3 regions of the Lysinibacillus sp. JNUCC-52 genome follow, and region 1 is predicted to be linked to each of the others. Evidence: riboswitches for the same ligand, from Rfam matches in the RefSeq annotation. Region 1 holds a riboswitch; each other region holds the start of a gene.
What was found. Region 1 has a riboswitch for thiamine pyrophosphate ahead of thiC (phosphomethylpyrimidine synthase ThiC). Riboswitches for the same ligand answer to the same signal wherever they lie in the genome.

Region 1 (6,701 bases):
GTCAATTAATGAGTTATTATCAAACCTTTCACAAATGCTAGAGCAAAAAGATCAGGCAATTACAGCAATTCAAAGTATTTCTGCCGTTTCAGAGGAAACTGCGGCTTCTGCAGAGCAAGTAAGTGCATCTGCTGTGGATCAACAGGCAGAAATGCAAAAGGTTGCAGAATCTATTAATAATATGAACCAAATCTCTAAAGAACTACAAGAAGTCGTGAACCGATTTAAACTTGCTTAATGATTTTTAAATTGTAGTAGGTAGTAGGAATCGCCGATAAAATCATGGAAATCGCCGATGACCTTTGCTGAATCGCCGATACCCTGTGGGAAATCGCCGATAAAACTTCTTTAATATCCTTTGTAGATAAGTTGAGATTGAGGCTGTCCTTTTCTAAGGACAGCCTCTTTTTATAGCAACAGCTTGAGCCGAGAGTGGCATTGACCTAGTTTGCGAACAGTTTTACTATAGAAAGATGAAAGGGGGTCGCCTCACATGATGTATCTCGGTATGATTTTCTTTAAAATTGTTGCACCTATTTTGGTGTTGCTTGTACTTGGTGCGTTTTTACAAAAGAAATTTCAATTTAACTTAAAAGCACTATCTCAGCTTATTACATATTGTTTTATGCCAGCAGCTGTGTTTGTAAATTTATATGAAACAAGTGTGGAACTATCGGTGCTAGGTGAAGTGGCGCTATTTATTGTGCTTTTTATTGGGAGTCAGATGTTGCTTGGTCATTTTATAGCGAAGGGACTAGGCTTAAAGAAAACCGAGGCAGCTGTATTTAAAAATAGTGTTGTCCTTATTAACTCTGGCAACTATGGTATTCCAGTGGCACAAATGATTTTTGTGACACAACCAATTGGGGTGGCAATTCAAGTTATTCTCGTTATTTTTCAAAATGTAACGACCTATACATATGGTTTATATAATTTAATTTCTTCAACAAAGTCAGGCATGGCCATTGTGAAGGACTTTCTAAAAATGCCGATTATTCATGCGCTCATTATAGGTGTAGCAATGAATTTCTTTAATATTGGCATTCCCCAATTTATTCGTATTCCAATTGACCACGTTGCTGATGGATTTATCGCTGTTGCTCTTATTACGCTTGGTGCACAGCTATCTCAGCTTGAAATTAAATCAATGTTCAATAAAACTGTGTTTGTCAGCTGTTTTACACGTTTAGTAGTAGGACCTGCCGTTGCATTACTTATAATTTTTGTTCTCGGCTTAGAGGGTGTTGTGGCCCAATCGCTCTTTATTGCAAGTGCATTCCCAACGTCGCGTAATAGCTCGAGTTTAGCGCTTGAATATGATTTAGGGTCAGAAACCGCTGCACAAACAGTGCTTTTTTCGACGATTGTTAGCTGTATTACAGTAACAATTGTAATTTATTTGGCAGAAATGCTTTTTACTTAATGACTTCCATCTATTAGGAATATCTGTTACACTAGCATCAAACTGAATAGCTTAACTAGGGGAGTCCGATGAGTCGGGCTGAGAGGGAAACACATTGAGGTTTCTTGACCCTTTGGACCTGATCTGGCTCATACCAGCGTGGGAAAGTTAATGAACTTCGCACTCCTTATACTTTGCGATAAATGTAACCTTACATGTACAGCCGGATCCAATATTTTTTGGATTCGGCTTTTTGTTTGTAATGCTACTTGTTGGAGTGGGCTAGATTCGGTCCTTTTCATAATTTACGAAAAAGGGAGCGGAATAGTAAATGACAACAGTTAGCGAAAAAAACATGAACATTATGACAAGCTTTGACGGGAGTAAAAAAGTATATGTAGAAGGAACACGATCAGATATTTTAGTGCCAATGCGTGAAATTAAGCTAAGCCCCACAACAGGGAGCTTTGGTGAAGAGGAGAATGCACCAGTAAGGGTATATGATACGAGTGGCCCTTATACAGATCCTACTTACAAAGTGGATATAACAAAAGGTTTGCCAGCTTTGCGTAGTGCGTGGATTAAAGAACGGGGCGATGTAGAGGAATACGAGGGACGTACCATTAAGCCTGAGGATAATGGTTTCCGCAATGCTGATGACCCGCGCATAAAGGAAAATGTTTTTCCGAACCTTTCTCACAAACCTTTACGTGCGAAAAAAGGCCGCAATGTGACTCAACTGCATTATGCAAGACAAGGAATTATTACTCCAGAAATGGAATTTGTGGCGATTCGTGAAAATTTAAAACCTGAATTTGTTCGTGCGGAAATTGCTGCGGGCCGTGCTATCATGCCATCTAATATCAATCATCCAGAGGCAGAACCGATGATTATCGGTCGTAACTTCCATGTAAAAATTAACGCTAATATTGGGAATTCAGCAGTAACCTCATCCATCGCTGAGGAAGTTGAAAAAATGACATGGGCAACACGATGGGGTGCTGATAATATTATGGATTTATCTACTGGTAAGCACATTCATACAACTCGTGAATGGATTATTCGGAATGCCGCTGTGCCTGTTGGAACAGTACCCATTTATCAGGCGCTTGAAAAGGTAAATGGCGTTGCCGAGGATTTAACGTGGGAGGTGTATCGGGACACGCTAATCGAGCAGGCTGAACAAGGGGTTGATTACTTCACGATTCACGCAGGTGTGTTGCTGCGCTATGTACCGCTTACAGCTAATCGTGTAACGGGCATTGTATCGCGGGGAGGCTCAATTATGGCACAGTGGTGTCTATTCCATCATCAAGAAAACTTCTTATATACTCATTTTGAAGAGATTTGTGACATTATGAAAACATATGATGTAGCCTTTTCATTAGGGGATGGTTTACGACCTGGCTCAATTGCAGATGCCAATGACGAGGCGCAGTTCGCAGAGCTTGAAACGCTAGGGGAGTTAACGCAAATTGCGTGGAAGCACGATGTACAAGTGATGGTAGAGGGACCTGGGCATGTGCCAATGCATCTTATTAAGGAAAATATGGACAAGCAATTGGAAGTTTGTAAAGAAGCACCGTTTTATACATTGGGTCCTCTCACAACAGATATTGCGCCTGGCTATGATCACATTACGTCAGCAATTGGTGCGGCAATGATTGGCTGGTTTGGAACAGCCATGCTGTGCTATGTAACACCGAAGGAACATTTAGGGTTACCAAATCGAGAAGATGTCCGTGTAGGTGTAATCACATATAAAATTGCCGCACATGCTGCGGACTTGGCTAAAGGACATCCTGGTGCCCAGCAGCGAGATGACGCTCTTTCAAAGGCTCGCTTTGAGTTTCGTTGGCGCGATCAGTTTAATTTATCGTTAGATCCAGAGCGAGCTGTAGAATATCATGATGAAACATTACCAGCAGAAGGAGCGAAAACGGCACACTTTTGCTCAATGTGTGGTCCTAAGTTTTGCAGTATGCGAATTTCTCAAGATATTCGTAACTATGCGAAAGAAAAAGATTTAAATACGACAGAAGCTATTCATCAAGGGATGCAGGAAAAGGCAAAAGAATTTCAAGACGCTGGGAGCAGACTATATCAGTGATAAAGAACTAGAAACTAGAGCACGGTAGTTGAAGCGAAAAGTATTCATCGGAGCGGATAACCATGTTTACGGCAAAAAAGTGTTAGATTGATGGCAATCAATCTAACACTTTTTCTTTTTTGCCTGCTCTTAGACTTTAAATTTATTGATCTCTTCTTGAAGGGTTATTGCCTCATCACTTAATGATTTCGCAACATCGTTAACCTCTTGAATGATTGCTGCCTGCTCTTGAATGGCAGCAGCTATTAATTCAGATTGCTGGGCCGCATTTTTTGCCACGGATGACATTTCGTTAACTGATGCAGCAACCTCCTCTGTAGCTGCAGAAATTTGCTGTGTGGAAGCGGAAACGTCTTCGATTTCATATGCCATATGTTCAATGGCGTCCATTATTTTATTAAAAGCCGTTTGGGCATCATGAATGTAAGTAACGCCTTCATCAACTTTTTGCACTGTTACGCCCACTGCCTTCTCTACTTCTCTTGTGTTTTGCTGAATATTTGTAGTTAAATTGATAATTTGGTTAGCGGATATTTTGGACTCTTCAGCAAGCTTACGTACTTCATCAGCTACGACTGCAAAGCCTTGCCCATGTTCGCCTGCTCGTGCAGCTTCGATGGCTGCATTAAGGGCGAGTAGGTTAGTTTGATCGGTAATATCAGTAATAACTTTTGTAATATTTTCAATTTCAGCTGATTGTGTACTTAACTGTTTAATAAGTTCATTCGTCTTATCTGAGGATTGCTGAATAACCATCATTTGACTTTCAGTTGTTTGTAACATTTTCTCACCGTTATTTGCAACACTTTGTGTATCGACTGCCTTCGAATGGAGCATTTGCGTTGCTTCAGCGATGCGTTGAACACCGCGAGCAGTTTCGTCCATGGCACTAGAGGTTTCCTGACCTGTAATGACAGCTTGGTTACCGTCCTTTGCCATCAATTGTATACGCTTTGCAATGTCGCTAGAAGATAAAGAAACTTCATCAGTGCTTGCCGATAATTCTGCTGAGCTAGAAGTAGTATACTCAACATTTTTTGCAACATTATTAATAAGTGAGCGTAAATTAAATTTCATGACATTAAATGAGTTCGCTAAATTTCGAATTTCATCTTTTGTTTTTACTTCTATATTTTTTTGACGTAAATCTCCAGTAGCAATTACATTTGCCGCTGTGGCTAGTTTATTAACTGGAATTGTAATAGCTCGTGTCATAAAGAATACAACGATGAAGGAGAAAATAATCGAAATGACGGAGATGCTTAGAACGATAACAGAGCTGACGTTCTCCGCATTGGACAACTCAGCACGGACTATTTGTATTTGTTGTTCTTCGTAAAGGGCAATATCATGGACTGCCTGTTGTATTGCTTCTCTTGCAGGATGTGCTCTTGTCCTAAGAATGTCGATAGCAGATTGTAAATCATCTGGGTTATATGTATTAATAATCTCTAATGCTGCTTTTTCAAAAATGGCTTGGTTCGTTTTAATAATTTTCATTTGCTCTTGTGTCGTTTCACTAGTAAATATTTTATCAAGCTCTGTTATTTTAGCTTGGATTAGTTGCTCCTGTTCCTCAAGCTTTTGTATTGTTACGTCATCTGGTTCGAGCATATATGAACGAATATAGTTTCCTTGCAAAGCAGCGGCGGTAAGGATTTTATCGATTTGAATCAGTTTATAAACGCGGTTCTCAAATAGCTCTTTATTTAAATTATTAATGTGATTCAGTTGATAGTAAGAGATTGAGGAGATAGTTAGTAATAAGAGAATAATTGTACCAAATCCAATGTATAGTTTCTTTCGAATTGACATGGAAATGTTCCTCCATTTCAATTTGTTGTAGTTGTCAAATATCAATATGATTATTTAGAAATATGTGTAATACATATTTGTGGAATTTATCGATAAAGTTGATAAAAACACCTATATGACAATGGGGGATTTACAATTTAAAAGGGACAATAATTATAGGTGAATTAAAACGATGAATGCCACTGTGTTACTTTGTCAGTGAATGGGGGAGATACCTTCCAGTGCGATTTGTAGTAATTGGCTCCAATTAACTGAATAGTAACGGAATAGTACAAAGATTATTGAAAATCTTAAAGGGACTAGCATAAAAAAGAACTACAAATGACAAAAGGCATCGAGATATTGTTTCTCGGTACCTTTTGTCTACTTGCCGACGATGACAAGCAATATTGGATATCAATAAAGTGGAATATTAAATGTTTGCTACTTGTTTTACTTCTTGTTTTACATATGGATTTGTAAGATTCATTCCGTCTAATGAAAGACCCATCGCTTTCGCTACACCTTCTCCGTAAGCTGGATCAGCTAGGTAGCAGTGTAGAATGTGACGACGTTTAATGAATTCTTCAACAGTTGCCATATCGTTTGCAGTATTTTCAAATAAGCGTTGTTGCTCTTCTGCAGATAAAAGACGGAACAATTTACCTGGTTGCTCGAAGTAGTTATTGTCATCTTCACGGAAGTCGTGGATATCAGCATGACCATCAATGCGTAATGGTGGCTCTTTATAGTCTAAATTGTGCTCCCATTCACCATAGCTGTTTGGTTCATAACTTAAAGTAGAACCTAGGTTGCCATCAAAACGCATAGCACCATCGCGATGGAATGAACGGAATGGGCATTTTGGTGCGTTTACAGGTAGCATATGGTGGTTAACGCCTAAGCGATAGCGAGCTGCATCTGCGTAAGCAAAAATACGTGCTTGTAACATTTTGTCTGGAGAGTAGCTAATACCAGGCACAATGTTAGATGGAGCAAATGATGATTGCTCTACTTCTGCAAAGTAGTTATCAGGGTTTTTATTTAACTCGAATTCGCCAACTGGAATGAGTGGGAAATCTTTTTTATACCAAACTTTTGTTAAATCGAATGGGTTATAAGGTAATTCACGAGCTTGTTGTTCTGTCATAACTTGAATGTACATTTTCCATTTCGGGAAATCGCCTTTTTCAATTGCTTCGTACAAGTCACGTTGTGATGATTCGCGGTCTTTACCAATAATTTCAGCTGCTTCAGCACCTGTTAAGTTTTTAATGCCTTGCTCTGTGCGGAAGTGGAATTTCACCCATACTCGCTCATTTTGAGCATTGATAAAGCTATATGTGTGTGAACCGAAACCATGCATATTACGGTAACCTGTAGGAATACCACGGT
Region 2 (6,701 bases), 2.1 Mb from region 1:
GGAGGAAGTTGTTGTTGAAACGGATAAGGGCGTGCAAGAAATCATTGATGTCAAAGGGTTAACGCGCGCTGACCGTCATTCAAATGGTTCCTTTAAAGTCGATATCGCGACTGATGGTGCCATTTCACATGTTGTTAAAAAGAAAAAAGAGGAATAACAAATTACTTTGCCCACGTTCATTCAAAGAACGTGGGTTTTATTTGATAAGGGCTGTATTTTCAATAAGTGTTGCAGTTAAATAAGGCACAATTAATTTGCTAGCTTTTTTATACAATCGGTCAAATTAATTGAATAAAAACATAAATCTAAAATTGGATACTTATGTTAAAGTTAAGTAGAGGAAGGGAAGAAATATATTTAAACGAACAGTTATAGAGTGCTCCTAGGAAAGTCACGAATCATTAATTTAAAAGCATTCGTGACTTTTTAATGTGTGTACAAACTTTAGTACAGTAGCTGTTAACTTCTAAAAAATTATCAAAAGTTTATAAGAATTATATTTTTCTACTTTAACCTTGTATTAATAATTGAAAGGGGTAAGTAGAAAATGAAAAAAATGATAAAGTGGTTTTTGATAAGCTTCTTCACAATATTGATTGTGCTTATCGGCTCTGTATTTAGCTTCCATAAGTTCAAAGAGAATAAAGAGACATCGTTATTAGAGAATAATACAGGTAAACTAATCGATTTTAACGGGAAGAAGATAAATATTTATTCTGAAGGTCAAGACGGAGAGACATTTGTATTTATGGCTGGCTCAGCAGTAGCAGCACCTATGTATGAATTAAAAAGCTTGTATCGTCATTTCTCTAAAGAAAATAAAATTGCCGTTGTGGAAAGAGCAGGATATGGGTATAGTGATGTATTTAACGACGATCGAGATATCGATGTAATAGTTGAACAAACGAGGGAAGCACTAATTAAAAGCGGCAATAAGCCCCCTTATATATTAGTACCACACTCTATTTCAGGAATCGAAGCTATCTATTGGGCGCAGAAATATCCGAAAGAAGTGAAAGTGATTGTAGCGTTAGATATCGGTTTACCTTCTCAATATATAAAACATCCTGTAGGTTTCGTAGAAAAGGCTTTTATGAAGGCAGGAACTATATTAAGTGCATTAGGATTCCAAAGATTGTTTCCGTCTTTAGCCTATAACGAAGCCGTCTTAGAGAAAGATTTTCTGACTTCAAAAGAAAAAAGTATATTTAAGGCGATTTCAAATAAACAGGGAATCAACAATGATATGGAACAAGAAATGCTACATTCCGTAACTAATAGCAAAAAGTCGATCGCATTACCTATTCCAAAAACAACACCTATTTTATTTATTGATGCTTACCTTGATAAAAATTCTGAAGCGGCGAAAGCATCACTAAAAGACTATCAGGATTTTGCAAAGAAGTTAGACGTTTCAAATGTTATTCAAATAAAAAGCAAGCATAGTATTTACTTGTACTATCCAACTGAAATCTATGAAGAAACGCAAAAGTTCTTGCAAGAGAAGGTTGAAAAAAAGTGAGGAATATACGAAAATGTTGTTTTCAATTTTACTTGTAGAAGATGATGAAATGATTGGAAGTTTATTGGAGAATATACTTCAAAAAGAAGGTTATAAAGTAATCTGGTTAAAAAATGGTGCTTCTTTATATACCGTTATTAAGCAAGTAGACATTGTTATTATGGATATTATGCTACCAGGCGAGGACGGGTATCAGATTTCCATGCGAATTAATCAGTTAGGGCATAATATTCCTATCCTATTTTTAACGGCTAGAAGTGATATTGATAGTAAATTAAGAGGGCTTGAAATTGGAGAAGATTACATGGTGAAGCCATTTGATCCGAGGGAATTATTAATACGAATAAAAAATAGATTAGCTGCTTCTTACGGAATTCACAAACAAATACAGCATTTATCCATAGATGTTACTCATAAGCGTGTTGTTAATAATCAAAATAATAAAGAAGTCGAATTTACAGCCATTGAAAAGAAATTATTCTTTTACCTCTATGAAAACGCAGATTTTATTTTATCTAAAGAACAATTCATTGATTACCTTTGGCAGCTAGAAGATCGTAATCCCAATTTAATTAATGTGTATATTAAAAAGCTCCGCAACAAGATTGCCGATACAGATGGTGTGATTATTCAAAATGTATATGGAGAAGGGTATCGTATGAATACCCGTGTCAAACAATGAAACTAAAAAAGAAATATCAACTATTGCTATTATCGGTTATATTCAGTGTTCCTCTTTCTATTGTAGTGATTAATGTAATCGTAACCGTCATTTATAATTATTTTTCAAATGATACAGAAACCCAGTTTTTTGAGTCAAAAGCCTATCCAATAATGCTAGGTTTATTTATCGTCAGCTTTTTTACTTTGGCAATATTATTTTCCAAATCCATTAATTCATTAATTAAACGAATAAATGAATTAAAGCAAACCATTATGGAGTTGGCGAGTAATGACAAGAAGAGACTTCAAAAGATCTCTTACTCTAGAAATGATGAATTAGGGGATTTAACCAATGCAGTAAACCTTCTCATTGACAGGACGATATCGAAGGAAATTGAAATAATGCAACAAGAGCAAATGAAACTAGAACTTTTAACGCAGTTGCGCCATGATATTAATACGCCTTTGACAGCTATGCGCTTACAACTTTACACAATCGAAAATGATTTTTCACAACATCAGGATATTTTCAATTCTCTAAACGAACAAATAAACTATATTTCAAAATTATCCAATGAATATGACTTTGAGCGCTTATCTCGTGTTGATAATTCCTATATCATCATGGAAAAAGTAGACGTTCCAAAACTTATCAATACCATCATTTTAAAGTGGAATTTTTTATATAAAGTCAATCAAATCTCGATTGTGTTAAACGATTCCTCAACGAAATTCCTTTGGAAGAGTAATGAAATTTGGTTGCACAGATTATTTGATAATATCTTCCAAAATATTTTGCGTCATGCAGCATGCGATACATTGGAAATCACTTTGCAAAAAAACTTAATTATATTTAAAGATAATGGGGTTGGGTTTAATGTGGAGGAAAAGGGCACTGGCCTACGAATCATCGAAGATATTTGCCGAATGCTTGAACTACAGAGTACAATCCAATCTAACGAAAAAGGTACTCAAGTTACCATAAGTTATGCGCAACATTCAAACTTTTTGTAATGGCAACTCCAGAAAATTGAAAGCTTCCTAAAATTGTATTTGAGATCAACTTTATGTTTAACGTGGTAAATGCATAAATCATATAAAAATTGGGGGAGAGTACATGGATTCGGGTGCTTTTGTTTACACATTTTTCGATTGTTTTTTCGGAAGTGATATTTGTCCCAAAATACTATACTGCATAGCCTGCTACTTCAAACTCCATGCATAAAACCTTTTCTATTTGCAAAAGTCATGTCGCAGATTACTAGTATAGTCCAGTAAAAGCTCATTTTTTTCAATTACGAAAATTACTAGCTTGTCATTTTACGATACATATGGGTATAATAATCAACGAAAAGTTCATAAGTTAAGAATGTAGGGGGGCTGGAAGTTGCCAGCTGAGATTGCGTCCGTTTAGATGCTGACCCTTTGAACCTGATTTGGCTCGTACCAGCGTAGGGAACATCTATTCAAAAATAATCATTTACTATTTTTTGATACCGTTTGCAAACGTCTGGGATAACTCCCAGGCGTTTTTTGTTTAGGATTCATTATTCCACCTACAACTAGGAGTAATCAATCATAAGCACTGCAAATGGCCTTAGAATACCTTTTTTTCTGGTGTAAACATTCAATCATGAACACTTTCAAACTACTAGACTTGGAGGACACAGCATGAAAAAGTGGTTTTTCGTTCTTATTGCTGCATTAGTAACATTAGTTGGTTGTAGCGAAAAAGAGGACAAAGAAGAAACAAACTCATTAAAAAAGGTATCCGTTGTACTAGACTGGACACCTAATACAAATCATACAGGACTGTATGTGGCGAAAAAGCTGGGCTACTTTGAGGAGCAAGGCTTAGACGTGGACATTATTTTACCTGGTGATGCTGGTGCTGATCAGCTAGTTGCATCAGGCAAAGCACAGTTTGGCGTAAGCTATCAGGAAGGTATTACGCAAGCACGTGTACAGGGTGTACCACTTGTATCAATTGCCGCAATTATTCAGCATAATACATCTGGCTTTGCTTCGATTGCTTCAAAGGGCATTACATCTCCTAAGGACTATGAAGGAAAAACGTATGGTGGCTGGGGAAGCCCAATAGAACAAGCTGTTTTACAATCACTTATGCAAAAAGAACAGGCGGATATCAAAAAATTAGATATTGTTAATGCAGGAGATTTAGACTTTTTCACCATGATGCAAAAGGATATTGATTTTGCCTGGATCTATTATGCGTGGACAGGGATTGAGGCGGAGCTACGTGGGGAAACATTAAACATGCAGTATTTAACAGACTATAGTGAGCAACTTGATTATTATACACCTGTTTTAGCTACGAATGAAAAGATGATTAAGGATAATCCTGATGTGGTAAAGGCATTTGTAGCTGCAACGACAAAAGGCTATGAGTATGCCATTGAGCATCCTAGTGAAGCGGCTGATATTTTACTTGAAGCGGTACCTGATTTAGATAAAGCACTTGTGCATAAAAGTCAAGAATGGCTAGCAAATAAATATCAAGATGATGCAGCGCAATGGGGCGAACAAAAATTAGCAGTTTGGGAAAACTATGCGGAATGGATGACGAAAAACAACGTCTTAGAAGGAAAATTTAATGCAGAGCAAGCATTTACAAATGATTTCTTACCAACGAAAGGAGCAAACTAATGGCTAATTCATTAATCAGTGTACAAATTATACCGAAAACAGAAAAATATGAGGATGTCATCCCTTTCGTGGATGCGGCAATTGCAATTATCGATGCTGCAGGTGTGCGCTATGAGGTGCAGCCACTAGAAACGACTATGGAGGGCGAACTGTCTACCTTACTCCAAATTATTGAACTGATGAATCAAAAAATGATTGACTTAGGTGCTATTAATGTAATTACACAAGTAAAAATTTTATATCAGCCAACTGGCATTACAATGGGGACGTTGACGGAGAAATATCGAGGATGAAACAAGTAGTAACGAAAGGAAGGTCGATTATTTTTATCGCCTTCTTATTAGTCATCTGGGAAGTCATTATTCGTTTTGCTGAAATCCCACATTGGCTATTGCCAGCGCCGAGTGCCATTGTTATGGAGGGTATGCACTCTTACCAAACGTTTCTTCCCCATGTTTTCGCTACTATACAGCTTGCTGTGATAGGTCTTGCTATTGGTGTGCTTTGTGGCTTGAGTGTTGCGGTGTTATTACATCGCTCAAATACAATGCGGGCATTCTTATATCCGATTTTAATAGTTTCGCAAAATGTGCCAGTGCTCGTTTTAGCGCCATTATTAATTATTTGGTTTGGCTTTGGGCTGTTACCAAAGCTAATTATTATTTGTCTCGTTTGCTTTTTTCCAATCGTTATTGCGGCAATGGATGGCTTTCGTCAAACGTCACCAGAGCTTAAGCATTATTTTGCGATGATTGGTGCTACAAAACGTCAAACGTTTTGGAAATTAGAATGGCCATTTGCCTATCCATCTATATTTTCAGGTATTAAAATTGCAGCGACATATAGTGTGATGGGGGCTGTCATCGCGGAATGGCTTGGTGCGAAAAAGGGGATTGGTGTTTATATGACACTTGCTCAATCATCGTTTCGAACGGATCGTGTATTTGTAGCGATATTTGCGATAGTTTTGTTAAGTTTATTGTTATTTAGTGTTATACGTTTCGTCGAAAAGATTACTGTAAAGGGGAGAGGATTACATGCTGGACATTCAAGACATTTCTAAATCCTTTGGCGCGCTTGAAGTAGTGAAAAACCTATCCTTTACGGTAAGGGAGGGCGAATTTGTAGCGATCATTGGTCCTTCAGGTAGTGGGAAAAGTACGCTTTTTCAATTAATAGGCGGTATATCACCCTTAAATCAAGGAGCTATTTTGTTAAATGGAGAAAACATTCAGCAAAAACCAGGCGCCATCGGCTACATGCCACAGCAACCTAGCTTATTACCTTGGCGGACAATTTTGGAAAATGTCACGATTGTCGAAGAATTACATCATCGACCTAATATAGAGATTGCAAGAAAGTGGTTAGAAAAGGTTGGCCTAGCTTCTTTTGAAAATGCTTATCCCCATGCTTTATCAGGAGGCATGCAGCAGCGTGTATCCTTTCTGCGAGCAATCGTCAGTGAGAAACCGATACTATGCCTAGATGAGCCGTTCTCAGCTCTAGACGAGTTTACAAGACTAGAAATGCAAGCATGGTTGTTATCGATTTGGGAGGAACATAAAAAATCTATTTTGTTCGTTACACATAGTATTGAAGAAGCGTTATTTTTAGCTGATCGGATAATCGTATTAACAAAACGTCCAGCTACGATCAAGGAGGAAATCATTGTTCCGTTTGCACGACCACGCTCTGAAGAAATTCGCCATTGTGTACAATTTACTCAATTAAAACAACAACTTTTCCATTACTTAAAAGAAGAAAAGGACGATGCGTATGTTGATTGATGCACATATCCATTTAGATCAGTATAAGGAAGAAGAAGTGCCTCTACTGCTTGATGAAGCAC
Region 3 (6,701 bases), 870 kb from region 1:
CAGATGTAGGTTCGCAAAAAATGGCGTTACAGTCAGCTTGGAACGCGATTCAGCAAAATTTACAGGCGACTAAGGAAGCAACAAATAAGGCTTCTATGACAGAAGAACTTGCAAAAACAGCCTATGAGGAATTGCTAAATAAACTGAATGAAAAGCGTGAACAGTTTTTAGTAAGCATGAAAGATGTGGGGTTTGCAGCCTATGAAGAATACGCTGCTGCAAAGCGAAGTGATAGTGAAATCGAAGACTTACGGAAAGCATGTCGTGATTATGCCTTACAATCACATTCCTTACAGCAACAAATTGCAGATGGAGCAAAGCATCTTGAAGGAAAAGAAAAGCAAAATCTAGAGGAATTAGAGGAAAAGCTTGAGATGCTCCGTGCCACATATGAGGAAGCATTTAAAACTTTGCAACAGACGCAAAGCTATGCAAAGGCATGTGCTGATTTTATTGTTAAAGTAGAGGATACTGCAAAGGAAATACGTGTACTTGAACAAGAGGCAGGACGTGTAAAAGAGCTTTACACAGTGTTGAATGGCCAAAATCCGAAAAAACTTTCCTTTGAGCGATATATTCAAATTAATTATTTAGATAAAATCACTGCAGCAGCAAATATCCGATTATTCCACTTATCCAATGGACAGTTTGAATTGCGCCGTTCAGATCGATTAGAGAAGCATGCGAAGCAAAGTGGACTTGGCTTGGATGTCTATGATGCGTACACAGACCAATTAAGAGATGTTAAAACATTATCAGGTGGGGAGAAGTTTAATGCATCATTAAGTCTTGCATTAGGTATGGCGGATGTAATTCAAAGCTTCCAAGGTAATATTCGTATCGAAACAATGTTTATCGACGAGGGCTTCGGTTCATTAGATGAGGAAGCGTTAAATAAAGCAATTGACACGCTAATTGATTTACAAGACTCTGGAAGAATGATTGGCGTTATTTCACATGTAGCTGAGTTGAAAGCTGCAATGCCTGCAGTATTACACGTCGAAAAAACGTTGAGCGGACATAGCACAACCCATTTTGAAGTAAAATAAGTGCCAGGCACTCAAACAATTCTTAAATAATTTATAGATAACATAGTAAAAACCCACGAAGACTCCTGCGGCTTACATTGTGCCTGCTGGAAAGCGATGTGGGTTTTTACGTTATAGGAGCCCATTGGCTATTATTTTTTGTGTGTCGTTACGTTAGGTGTTGTTCCTTTTTTTGCTGCGACCACTTTTTTGACAATCGGAATAACGATGGGCGCTAATTTTATTGCAGTTTTAACTACCTTCGATACTTTCATGAATACGACAGCTCCTTCATACTAAAAATTTTTAACGAATAACTCGTACAGCTTGAACAATATTCCAAATGACAATGCCTAATGAAACGAGTAAATAAATGCCAAAAGATACAAACCATATGATAATAAATGTATTCCCATTAGAAGAAGGATCAAACGTGTTCAATGATATTGTAGAAAATACAAAGACGATAAAGAAAATGATACCGAAGATAAATGGTATTAAGTGAGATATAAGTGCTCTAATGGAATGTCTCTTGACATCACTATCTTTTGATACAAAATAAACGATTACTGGAACGATAAATGGTGCAAAAAAAATACTGAGATAACTAAAGGCAGATAAAATTTTTTGATTCTCCATAGTAGTCCCTCCTTTTAAATTATTTACGCATAGAAAACGCGAAAGTTTCAAAAAAATTAATGTGGAAAAGGTTGTAATTGCATAAGGGTTTACGTACAATGAGGATGTTCAACAAAATAATAAGATGTAACGACCACAAGGGGAGCTGATGATGTCAGCTGAGACTGGGCACGTAATGCCTTTACTCTTCGAACCTGTAAGTTAACGCTTGCGTAGGGATGTGGATAGAAACCGACACTTTTACGATGTGAGGCTCTGTCCTGGCATCGTTTTTTTATGCCAGTTGACATGCATATCAAAAAGATTTCTATTCCTGCTCTTGTATCCTACATCGGAACAAAGGAGAGAATAATAAAATGGACAAAAAAAGATTACTCATGCTGATGGAAATTGCAATTTTTGCAGCGCTAGGACTTGTACTCGATCAAGTTTCTTTTAAAGTATGGGCGCAAGGTGGCTCCGTAAGCCTAGTAATGATACCAATCATCTTAATGGCATTACGTTGGGGGCTCTTAGCTGGACTAACAACAGGTTTACTAATTGGAGTTATGCAAACGATGTTTGGCGCTTATATTGTGCATTGGCTACAAGGCTTACTAGATTACGGTGTAGCATTTACGGTCGTTGGTTTAGCGGCAGTAGTACGTGGACCTATATTTAAAGCGACAGCCGCTTTGAACAAAAAGAAAATGGCCCTTTACATTGTAATCGGTACAGTATTAGCAGGTTTCCTACGTTATTTAGCCCATACAATTGCAGGGGCTGTATTTTTTGCAGAATATGCAGGCGAGCAAAACGCATGGATTTATTCAATCATATACAATGGAACATACATGCTTCCAGCAACAATATTAACAGCGATCGTTGGTGTGATATTATTTACAGCTGCACCCCAATTAATGCAACGAAAATCATAAACACGATAAGACTGTCCCAAAAGTGAAAATAGTATGCTAAGTGTAACTTAGTGTGCTATTTTTTTTATATTTCAAGACAATTGGGTCGCTGTTGTTAGTACCAGAACTTCTAAAAGGGTCTGTTTTTTACTTGTCTGGTACTTATGAAATAATGTTAGCATAGAATAATTAAAGCGTTTGGCGTTATGGACATATAAAGTTATGTTATATTAATGAATAGATATTAGATGAAAGGGACGTTATAAATGATTGTAAAAACGCAAGAAGAAATTGAAGCCTTTAAAAAAATTGGTCGCATTTGTGCAGAAATTCGTGAGGCAATGAAAGTAGCTACAAAACCTGGTGTGACAACACTTGAATTAGATGAAATTGCAGGCCGTATGTTTGCTGAAGCAGGAGCTATTTCTGGTCCTAAAGGTGAATATGATTTCCCAGGATACACATGTATTAGTGTGAATGAGGAAGTTGCCCATGGTATTCCAGGACAACGAGTTATTAAAGAAGGGGATATTGTCAATATTGACGTATCAGGTTCTCTAAATGGCTATTTTGCAGATACAGGTATTTCATTTGTAGTAGGTGAAGGGTACGAAGATAAGGAAAAACTTTGCCGCGTAGCAAAAAGTGCCTTTGACCGCGCTATGACAAAAGTAAAAGCTGGTTCTAAATTAAACCAAATTGGGAAAGCTGTAGAGCGTGAAGCTTATGCAAACGATTTAACTGTCATTATGAATTTAACAGGTCATGGTTTAGGGCGTTCATTGCATGATGAGCCAAACCATATTTTAAATTATTACGATGCTTGGGATTCAACAATTATGAAAGAAGGAATGGTGCTAGCTGTTGAGCCGTTTATATCAGCGAAGGCAGAACATATTGTTGAAGCTGGTGATGGCTGGACATTCGTTACACCTGACAAATCATTAGTTGCCCAAATTGAGCATTCTATTATTGTTACAAAAGACAAACCAATCATTTTAACTTCGTTAGATGAAGCATAAAATAAAGGCTAGATGAAAAAGCAGTTTACCGATTTATTTTCGGTAAGCTGCTTTTTTTTTAACAAATAGGATACCAACAATTAGGACACCACATAAAAATAATGCCGCTGTCGTCACAAGTAATTCATCAAGATGATTATGGAGCGCAATACCAATAAATGCCCAAATAAACACGCTAGGATAGACAATGTCGTAATAATGGTAACGAATATGTAAGGCGATAGCTACACTGATTGACAGTAAAATAACTGCCCAAAGTGGGTTGCTAAGTCCAAAACCATGCCATCCATAAGATGTTAATGTAAAACTTGCATTTGTCATCATGATAAATGTAGACCAGGCAAAATAAAGTGATATGGGTAGTCGGCCAGATAAAGTATTATTTGTATACGGATAAGTACTATAAAGTAAAAATAAGTACAATACTAATATGACAGAGCAGCAAATAAAGACTATGAATAATTCATAATGCCAAAATAAAATAGAGAGCGCCTGTAATATGCAAACATTGCTAAAGAGAACAGTCTGTTTAATAGATGTCTTTTGAAAATTCATAACTAACCAATAAGCAAGTAAAATGTAAATTAATATCCATATCATATAACTAATATTAATAGGTGCAAACATTACGGGAAAACGATTTGAGATTTCTAACGAAGATTGACCATTTATTTTTATAAAATAGGATGAAAAGGTTAGGATGAGTGAGACAATAAAGGTTATTGTCATTAAAATAATCTTAGGCAAGGCTTCCTCTCCCTTCGTGTTAAATTGTATAGGGAAAAGACAAATAAGTATATGACTGTCACATAATATCTATTTCATTATAGCGGAAAACCCTTACAATGTATCAATGAATTTGCTTTAAAAAAACTACAATTTACCATTTGAATATGCATCCAAATATTTCTTTAGTACAATAGAAATAACCAATTTGAAGGAGTGAAATTTTTATGGCCCAAAATCTTAAAAATCTTGACCTATCGATTGAACTAGACAAAAAACTGTATAAAAAGAAATTAAAAGTACTTCAATATGAAATGTTAAATGCACAGCAATTTTTACTAAACAATAAAATCGGACTTATTCTAGTATTTGAAGGAATGGATGCAGCGGGTAAGGGTGGTGCTATTAAACGTCTGATTGAACGCGTAGACCCAAGAGGTTATATAGTCCATCCAATTTCAGCTCCACAGCCTCACGAACTACGCTATAACTACTTGCAACGCTTTTGGAGAAAGTTACCACAGCATGGACAAATCGCTATATTCGACCGTTCTTGGTATGGACGAGTGCTAGTAGAGCGTATTGAAGGATTTGCTACTAAGGATGAATGGTCTCGTGCATATGAAGAGATTAACAACTTTGAAAAGATTTTAACTGCGGGAGACTACATTATTATAAAGTTTTGGTTACATGTTTCAGATGAAGAGCAGTTGAAGCGTTTTAATGAGCGCGCGCAGGATCCATATAAATCATGGAAGTTAACGGATGAAGACTGGAGAAATCGTGAGAAATCTCCTGAGTATATAGAAGCGGCAAATGAAATGTTTGCTAAAACAGATAAGAAAAACGCGCCTTGGATTTTGGTGGCAGGAAACGATAAAAAACATGCGCGAGTACAGGTGCTACAAGAAACACTTGCACATATTGAACGCGAGGCACAAAAAAGAGGTCTACATCTATCAAATGTATTGGATAAGTCCCATTTAGAGGATGCTGAATCTTCCAGTATTGAATTACAAATACATTCTAAAAGAACAAGTAAAAACAAGTAAATAAATTGATTAGTGCTGTGATAACAAGACAAGACTGTTTTAGTTGTAGCAGCATCTTTTTTTACATACAATGAATATGTATTTACATTTATCGGAAGGCTTGTGGGGGAGAAATGGTGCTTAAAATTTGGAATTTATTAAGGAAAAAGGGTGGAAATGTGGTATCGATTCAAGGAAGAAAATGCTACGTTCGCACATTCCAAGAAAAAGATGCACAAAGCTTAATGGGTCTAGTAAGTCGAAATAAATATTTTTGGTCTACATATGAACCGTTACAGCGACCTGAATACTATACAGTTGAAGCACAATATAAAAAAATTCAAGAAAGTTTATATTTAATGAATTCGAAGAGAGAATTTACATTTGGTATTTATGAGCTCGGTACAAATAATTTAATTGGGCATATTTCGTTGTATGCTATCAAGCGTTTACCGTATTCGAGTGCATTTGTTGGCTATGCAATGGATGAAATCTATGTTGGGAAAGGGATCGTTTCAGAAGCTGTAGAATTAGTTGTACAATTTGCCTTTGAACAAATTGGGTTACATCGAGTAGAGGCATATGTATCAACTGAAAATAGTGCATCTATTCGGGTCTTAGAAAAATCAGGTTTTCAACAAGAAGGTTTGTTAAGAAAATTATTGTATATTAACGGTCAATGGGTAGATCACTATATGTATGCCCGCTTAGAGCCAACAGTATAAATACGATATAAGCTATAAAAAGTGAAATGTGGTCGGGACAAAAGAGTAAAAAGTGTTAGATTGATGGCAGTCTAACACTTTTTTCTATGCCATTGTTGTGCGCTACGGCGGGCGCTTTCCGCGGGCACAGCGTAAGCCGCAACCCTCGCTAACGCGCGGTTTGTTGCGTCTTACGTTTTGTGCGTTCCCGAAGGAGTTGCCCGCCCTTCACTCCAATCAACTGGTGTCATTATGCTCTTTCGAAGGAAAAAGTTAAAATACAGTACAATTATTTTACTTATTAATATTTCTGCTATTCGTCTGCTATAGTCATTAAATAAACTTAGAGGTCTATTGCCGTTGATTTCCGCTACGAGCGGGCGCTTTCCGCGGGCACATCGTAAGCCGCAACCCTCGCTAACGCGCGATTTGTTGCGTCTTACGTTTTGTGCTGTTCCCGCAGGAGTCGCCCGCCCTTCACTCCAATCAACTGGTGTCATTATGCTCTTTCGAAGGAAAAAGTTAAAATACAGTACAATTATTGCACTTATTAATATATCTGCTAGTCGTCTGCTATAGTCATTAAATAAACTTAGAGGTCTACTCCAGTTGATTTCCGCTACGGCGGGCGCTTTCCGCGGGCACAGCGTAAGCC

Region 2: it holds a riboswitch for thiamine pyrophosphate, as region 1 does, so the genes downstream of both, JNUCC52_RS02385 (ABC transporter substrate-binding protein) here and thiC (phosphomethylpyrimidine synthase ThiC) in region 1, are expected to answer to the same signal.
Region 3: it holds a riboswitch for thiamine pyrophosphate, as region 1 does, so the genes downstream of both, thiT (energy-coupled thiamine transporter ThiT) here and thiC (phosphomethylpyrimidine synthase ThiC) in region 1, are expected to answer to the same signal.

Annotation. Positions count from the first base shown of each region.
Region 1 is NZ_CP065546.1:2,547,101-2,553,801, reverse strand. It holds gene JNUCC52_RS12640 (methyl-accepting chemotaxis protein) at 1-238, shown strand, start outside; gene JNUCC52_RS12635 (AEC family transporter) at 494-1,423, shown strand; TPP riboswitch at 1,471-1,585, shown strand; gene thiC (phosphomethylpyrimidine synthase ThiC) at 1,734-3,512, shown strand; gene JNUCC52_RS12625 (methyl-accepting chemotaxis protein) at 3,642-5,327, opposite strand; gene JNUCC52_RS12620 (catalase) at 5,740-6,701, opposite strand, start outside.
Region 2 is NZ_CP065546.1:439,273-445,973, reverse strand. It holds gene parC (DNA topoisomerase IV subunit A) at 1-157, shown strand, start outside; gene JNUCC52_RS02400 (alpha/beta fold hydrolase) at 548-1,522, shown strand; gene JNUCC52_RS02395 (response regulator transcription factor) at 1,536-2,204, shown strand; gene JNUCC52_RS02390 (sensor histidine kinase) at 2,201-3,199, shown strand; TPP riboswitch at 3,549-3,660, shown strand; gene JNUCC52_RS02385 (ABC transporter substrate-binding protein) at 3,857-4,852, shown strand; gene JNUCC52_RS02380 (thiamine-binding protein) at 4,852-5,145, shown strand; gene JNUCC52_RS02375 (ABC transporter permease) at 5,142-5,915, shown strand; gene JNUCC52_RS02370 (ABC transporter ATP-binding protein) at 5,890-6,639, shown strand; gene JNUCC52_RS02365 (TatD family hydrolase) at 6,629-6,701, shown strand, end outside.
Region 3 is NZ_CP065546.1:3,416,173-3,422,873, forward strand. It holds gene JNUCC52_RS16830 (AAA family ATPase) at 1-1,049, shown strand, start outside; gene JNUCC52_RS16835 (hypothetical protein) at 1,181-1,303, opposite strand; gene JNUCC52_RS16840 (magnetosome magnetite crystal formation protein family) at 1,335-1,667, opposite strand; TPP riboswitch at 1,796-1,903, shown strand; gene thiT (energy-coupled thiamine transporter ThiT) at 2,024-2,584, shown strand; gene map (type I methionyl aminopeptidase) at 2,830-3,585, shown strand; gene JNUCC52_RS16855 (TspO-related membrane protein) at 3,619-4,332, opposite strand; gene JNUCC52_RS16860 (polyphosphate kinase 2 family protein) at 4,539-5,363, shown strand; gene JNUCC52_RS16865 (GNAT family N-acetyltransferase) at 5,477-6,067, shown strand.